2 regions of the Shewanella carassii genome follow, and region 1 is predicted to be linked to the other one. Evidence: predicted binding sites of a transcription regulator. Region 1 holds the regulator's gene; the other holds the start of a gene.
The links. Region 1 encodes ArgR, which controls arginine synthesis, uptake and breakdown. Its sites were predicted from a motif close to ANTGAATANNTATTCANT; they were not measured.
Positions count from the first base shown of each region.

Region 2: argA (amino-acid N-acetyltransferase) is a predicted target of ArgR. The motif match lies at 1,852-1,869, and genes of this name have one in related genera.

Region 1 covers NZ_AP024618.1:3,367,611-3,371,029, forward strand. The annotation lists gene pssA (CDP-diacylglycerol--serine O-phosphatidyltransferase) at 1-39, opposite strand, end outside; gene K5621_RS15275 (DUF4124 domain-containing protein) at 131-574, shown strand; gene mdh (malate dehydrogenase) at 652-1,587, opposite strand; gene argR (transcriptional regulator ArgR) at 1,873-2,343, shown strand; gene K5621_RS15290 (Dyp-type peroxidase) at 2,403-3,338, opposite strand.
Region 2 covers NZ_AP024618.1:366,569-369,987, reverse strand. The annotation lists gene K5621_RS01760 (PH domain-containing protein) at 1-344, opposite strand, end outside; gene argA (amino-acid N-acetyltransferase) at 460-1,779, opposite strand; gene rpmG (50S ribosomal protein L33) at 2,257-2,430, opposite strand; gene rpmB (50S ribosomal protein L28) at 2,437-2,673, opposite strand; gene radC (RadC family protein) at 2,796-3,419, opposite strand, start outside.

The DNA of each region.
Region 1 (3,419 bases):
GCCACGGGTTTTTATTGTTGGCTTGGATAAATTTTGCATACACTTAACCTGATGGTGTAATAAAGGTCTATAGCGGCAAAGATAACACACTTGCTCAGACAAGCTCACCCTGCAGAAACGGAAACAGACAATGATAAGGATCAGCCTATTTATGGCTCTGCTGGCATTACTCGGAGCCAACGCTGCCTCGGCAACCCCCATCTATACTTGGGTCGATGAAAATGGCGTTACCCACTACAGCCAAGAGCCGCCGCCACAACAACAGGCTACCGAATTGGACAGCCAAAATCTGCAACCCGCCAGAATCGGCACGGTCGCGCCGCAGCGAAAAGATGACGTTGTACAGGAAACTGAGTCTGAGAAACAGGCCAAATTGATCAAGGAGAAAGATGCTGCCCAGGCTCAGGCTATTTGTGATAAGGCCAAATTCCAATTGGATGTACTCAATACCCACACCAGACTACAACGTAAAGATGAGACCTCCGGTGAAATGATTAAGATGACAGAAGAAGAACGGCAGGCGCAGATAAAGGAGCAGCAGGCAAGAATTCGGCTGTTTTGCCAAAGAAACTAGCCAGCAAGGCCAGAGTAGAATAGGTTCTAGTAGCAAAAAGGAGCGCCGAAGCGCTCCTTGTTATTCCCGGAGTCGACTTACTTAACGAAGTCTACACCCAGTTTGATATCCGCTTTCAAGGTATCCAGCATGGCATCACGGGCGTTGGTTTCAAATGCGCTCAGTTCACCATATGGCAGAACCTTTTCGATACCATTTTTGCCGAGTACCACTGGCTGGGCAAAAAATTCAGCGTGTTCACTGCCACCGTCTACATAGGCGCACTCGATCACATTGGCTTCACCCTGCAGGCCGCGGATCAGCGACAGACCGAAACGGAAAGCGGCCTGGCCCATGGACAGAGTTGCGCTGCCGCCACCGGCTTTGGCTTCCACCACTTCAGTGCCGGCGTTTTGAATACGCTTGGTCAGGGCAGCAACTTCTTCATCAGAGAAGCTGACACCTTCAACCTGAGACAATAGAGGCAGAATGGTCACACCGCTGTGGCCGCCAATCACATTGACTTTAACATCGGCAACGTTCAGCCCTTTGGCTTCGGCGATAAAGGTTTCAGAGCGGATGACATCAAGAGTCGTCACACCGAACAGACGGTTCTTGTCGTAAACACCGGCTTTTTTCAGTACTTCAGCAGCAATGGCCACAGTGGTGTTCACTGGGTTAGTGATGATACCGATCAGCGCCTTGGGACAAGTCGCGGCCACTTTTTCAATCAGGTTACGGACGATACCGGCATTGATATTGAACAGATCAGAACGATCCATGCCCGGCTTACGGGCAACACCGGCAGAGATCAGCACCACATCGGCACCTTCCAGTGCAGGCGTTGGGTCTTCACCGGCAAAACCTTTAACTTCAACTGCTGTCGGGATATGACTCAGATCCACGGCAACCCCAGGCGTTACGGGGGCGATATCATAGAGTGACAGCTGAGAGCCGGCAGGCAATTGGGTTTTCAACAGAAGGGCAAGAGCCTGGCCGATACCACCAGCAGCACCAAGTACAGCAACTTTCATAGTTATCTCCGTCAATTCTCGGAATTATGTGTGACATAGATCTAATTCTGTAATGGCGCAACATTAAAGGATCGTCACAAAAATAGCAATTATCCCTTAGTCATATGACTCTGTTTCATCAAAAGCTGAATTAACTTCAGCATTTTCTACTGCCCACTGAGGCTTCTTTTACCCACCCAATGACCTGCATTGCATTTTTATGCAGGCATCTTGGGTATTTGTTGACACTTATCCGTTTGATATGCAGAATGGCCGGGATTTTCTGAATAACGACAGAAGAAGATGATGCAAGCAAGCAAAAATCAGGATGAGCTAATCAGAACCTTCAAGGCTCTGCTTAAAGAGGAGCGCTTCGGCTCCCAGAGTGAAATAGTCAATGCACTGCAAGCCGAAGGCTTTGCCAATATCAACCAGTCCAAAGTCTCGCGCATGCTGAGCAAGTTCGGTGCCGTGCGCACCCGTAACGCCAAGCAGGAGATGGTCTACTGCTTACCGGCTGAACTAGGGGTACCTACTGCCGGCAGCCCGCTGAAGAATCTGGTATTGGATGTGGATCATAACCAAGCCATGATAGTGGTGCGTACCAGCCCGGGCGCGGCGCAGTTAATTGCCAGGCTGTTGGACTCCATCGGCAAGCCAGAAGGTATTCTGGGCACTATCGCCGGTGATGATACTATCTTTATCTGCCCTTCCAGCATCAAGACCATTGATGAAACCCTGGAAACAGTGAAGTCGCTGTTCAATTACACAGACTGAGTTGAAAATGCCATAAAAAAACGCCCTCATTGAGGGGCGTTTTTTTCGTTATCGCGCTATTAATCATCAAACTGGATCATGAAATCCAGAGATGGGGCAAAGAAAGAGGAACCAGTTACCGCCTGAGTAAAGTGCATCAGGTGATCATGGTGTCCTTCTCCGTCACCGAAAACCATACTGTGAAGCATCTTTTCGAAATGGCTTGGTGTCTTACAGGTGGAAATAAACATCAAACCCTGCTGTTTTACAGAACCATAGGGCATGCTCTGACGCAGGATCTCCATCGACTCACCATTGTCATACTTGAGATTTACCCGCTTGATATGTGCCGTCAGCGGTTTGTCTTCCGAGGCGTACTCTATGTTGTCCTGCTTGGTGCGGCCTATGATGTCTTCCTGCTTTTTCTGCGGCAGTCTGTGCCACTTACTCAGATTATGGACATATTTCTGTACATGAATGTAGCTACCGCCGCGAAATGCATCGTCTTCATCACCTACCAGGGCCACAGCTTGACGGCCTCTGCCCTTGGGGTTTTCTGTGCCATCGACAAAACCGGTCAGATCGCGGCTGTCCATAAAGCGGAACCCGCGCTCCTCCTCTTCCAGTTCAGCCAACCCTTCCAGCATTTCGTTGACCTCATTGGCTACCAGATGAAGAATATCCAGGCGATCACAACGCAGGTGAATAAAAATATCGAACTCTATCGCAGGCGCATCCCGGTTACCCGACTCCATAGCAGGGAATGGCCTGAGTTCAGCCGGTCTGCTTCCCGGATAGAGGTGATCCCAAAAGTTGGCACCAATCGCCACAAAGGCATTAAAGGCACTATCGGCATACTGATCTGCCAGCTCATACAAATACTGGGCGACATTGGCCAGGCAAGGACGCAGTTGTGACTCCCCGCCTTCGTTGGCATTGAACATCAGATAAACGCTGTGCAGATTTCCCTCAGCGCAGATTCCCAGTTGTTCCCGTGGCATAACCTGTGTATCCATTTGCAATCTACCCTTTCAGATTAATTCATCTTCGGCCTTATTATCCGCAACTTGAGCGTTAATTTGAATTAGCTCACGCAC
Region 2 (3,419 bases), 1.5 Mb from region 1:
TGGGTACGCATGCCAAGCCTGGGGCCGCTGGCATCGCCGAGATTAATCACTTTCGCCTCTGAGATACGCAGATGCTCTGGAGCCAGGCTCTGGCCGTAGAATGGCACCTCGACCACCAGGCTTTGAGCCGTCAATTCCACCTTGGATGCCTGCGCCTGCCAAAATACCCACACAGATCCCGCCAGTGTTACCAACAGTAAACCCGAGGCGGCGCTCTTGGCCGTTGTCGGCATCTTCCGAATGCGGATCAGCAGCAAGATGGCCGCCAACATCAGTATCAAGGCGATAAAGCTGCCACTGGCGACGCCGGTCAATGGCGCCAACTCGTAACTTCCACTGTTCATCTCTCGCTCCTTAATGGATAGGCATAAGTGGGCTTAGCTTAGGAGCCAAAGACATAATATGTCAACAAATGGAATACGCCTGCTTACAAAGAGCCCCGCTGAGCGGGGCCGGTTTTTACAGATCAAGCGCCAAAATTTTGGAGCGACGCTGGTAGTTATAGAGCTGCTTCTTCTTACTCGGCAAAGCATCTACCTCCACCAGCTCAAAGCCGTGTTCCAGGAACCAGTGAATGCTGCGGGTCGTCAGCGCAAACAGTCTGGAATAACCACGCACCTTGGCCTGGCCTATGATGTTTTGCAACAGCAGGCTACCGCGATCGGCATCGCGATAGTCAGGATGCACCACCAGACAGGCAAACTCGCCGGCGTTGTCCTCTTCAAAGGGATAGAGCGCCGCGCAGCCTATCACCAGGCCATCACGCTCAATCAGCATAAACTGCTCTATTTCTATCTCCAGTTGCTCGCGGGAGCGACGCACCAGGATCCCCTGCTCTTCCAGCGGGCGGATCAGGTTGAGTATGCCGCCAATATCGGCAATGGATGCACGCCGCAAACGCTCGGCACTCTCTGTGACTATCTGGGTACCTATGCCCTCACGGGAGAAGAGTTCCTGCAACAGGGCACCATCTTCCAGATAGCTGACCAGATGGCAACGGGGCACACCGCTGCGACAGGCATCAATACTGGCCTTGAGAAATGCCATGGTGCCGACACAGCCTTCACCCTGGCCGGCCAATTTATCGAGAATTTTCTGGGCATCGTTGGGCATCAGCTCGGCAATCACATCACCGTTGCGATCCAAAATACCATTCTGGGAGCTGAAGCCGATCATCTTGTCGGCCTTGAGTTTGATAGCCACCTGAGTCGCCACTTCTTCGGCGGTGAGGTTAAAACTCTCGCCGGTGACCGAAGCCGCTATCGGCCCCATCAGGATGATGCAGTTGTTTTCCATCTGCCGTTTGAGTCCCTGAACATCGATACGGCGCACCTTGCCGGAGAGGCAATAGTCAATACCATTGTCGACCCCCAAAGGCTGGGCGATGACAAAGTTACCACTGACCACGTTGATCTGTGCGCCCTGCATCGGCGTGTTCGACAGGCTCATGGACAACCTGGCAGTAATATCAAACTGCAAAGAACCGGCTACCTGCTTAATGACCTTGAGAGTGGTTTCATCGGTGATCCGCACGCCTTGATGGTAGGCAGGCTCAATCTGATTGTTAGCCAAGGCTTCGTCTATCTGTGGCCGGGCGCCATAGACCAATACCACCTTGATCCCCAGGCTATGCAGCAGAGCAACATCATTGATGATGGAGCGAAACTTAGGCTGAGCCAACGCCTCGCCCCCCAACATCACAACAAATGTCTTGCCCCTGTGAGCATTGACATAGGGAGCAGAATGACGAAAACCATCAACCAATTCTGTGGTACGCACCTTGGGATTTACCTCACACTCGTTAAAGCCGACATAAAATGAATGCCACCCCCGTGGCACGGATAACATAGTAATGCATTTAAATTCACTTAAAAAGAATTTATTTGCACAAATAATTATTTTAAATCTCTAACTATTCACATGAAGGGTAAGCCATATCCAGCATCACCCCCCTGAGACTCAAACCGAGTAAATATTCGCCGCTGCGGTTCAAGTGATTGCATAGAAAGGTATAGCAGGGATCTGTTTAGAAAGTATGAATCCACCTGAACCGCAGAAGGCCAACAGCCGGATCCTTACGCGGAATAACTCAGGACTAAAGTGGATTGAAGGTGATAGAGGCAGCTTGGTGACAAAGGAGATAAGCTTAAGGGCAACGAGAGCCAAACCGGCTCGACTACGGCCGCGGCGGCTAAATTCAAATCAAAAAAAAGCCCCTGCGAGAGGGGCTTTCCAAGAATTCAAATACCAAGTGGATTACTTGATTTTGGCTTCTTTGTAGATAACGTGCTGACGAACTACGGGATCAAACTTTTTGATCTCCATTTTCTCAGGCATGTTACGCTTGTTCTTGTCGGTAGTGTAGAAGTGACCAGTCTTGGCGCTTGAAACCAGCTTGATCTTCTCACGATTGCCTTTAGCTTTAGCCATTTTCTATTACACCTTCTCGCCACGGGCACGAAGTTCAGCAACAACGACTTCGATACCTTTCTTGTCGATAATGCGCATACCCTTGGTAGAAACGCGCAATTGTACGAAACGCTTTTCGTCTTCTAACCAGAAACGGTGGTTCTGCAGGTTAGGTAAAAAACGACGACGAGTTGCGTTTTTTGCGTGCGAACGGTTGTTACCAACCATTGGTCGCTTGCCAGTAACTTGGCATACTCTTGACATGTCAATCTTCTCCAAAAAACAATTTTAACGCTCGAGCATTAATGTGCCTCGTATGGCCGTCGCCCGAGGCACAAAGAGGGCGCATGTTATACAGGATAACTGAGGAAAGATCAAGCGATGGATCAAACTATCCATCCGCGTTCTGCGAAGGAAACTATCTCGCAATCCCCTACAACCATATGATCCAGAAGTGAAACATCTATGGTTGCGAGCGCACATTTCAACCGCTCAGTAATTCGCCTGTCAGCCTGGCTGGGCTCAGCCACGCCGGACGGGTGATTATGGCAAACTATGACCGCCGCGGCCTGTTTTTCCAGCACCAGTCTAACCACCTCTCGCGGATAGACGGATGCAGAGTCCAGGGTGCCATGGAATAATTCCACGAATTGGATTACTCGGTGCTGGCTGTCCAGCAACAGAATCGCAAACACCTCGGTGGCACGGTCTGCTAATTGTCTCATTAAATAGTCGCGAGTCAAATCCGGATTTGTCAAAACCGGCCCTCTTTGCAGCTTTTCCCGGGAAATTCGCCTCGAAAGTTCGGCGGCGGCCTGCAATTGGGTATATTTCACCGGTCCCATTCCCGGAATTCGGGCAACTTGATTCAGCGGTGCCACCAAAAGTTGCCGCAGTGAGCCGAATGCCGCGAGCAAATCTCTGGCCAATTCGACCGCACTCTGTCCCGCCAGGCCGTTACGCAGCAAGACCGCCAGTAACTCGGCATCACTCAGGCTCTTGGCTCCCTG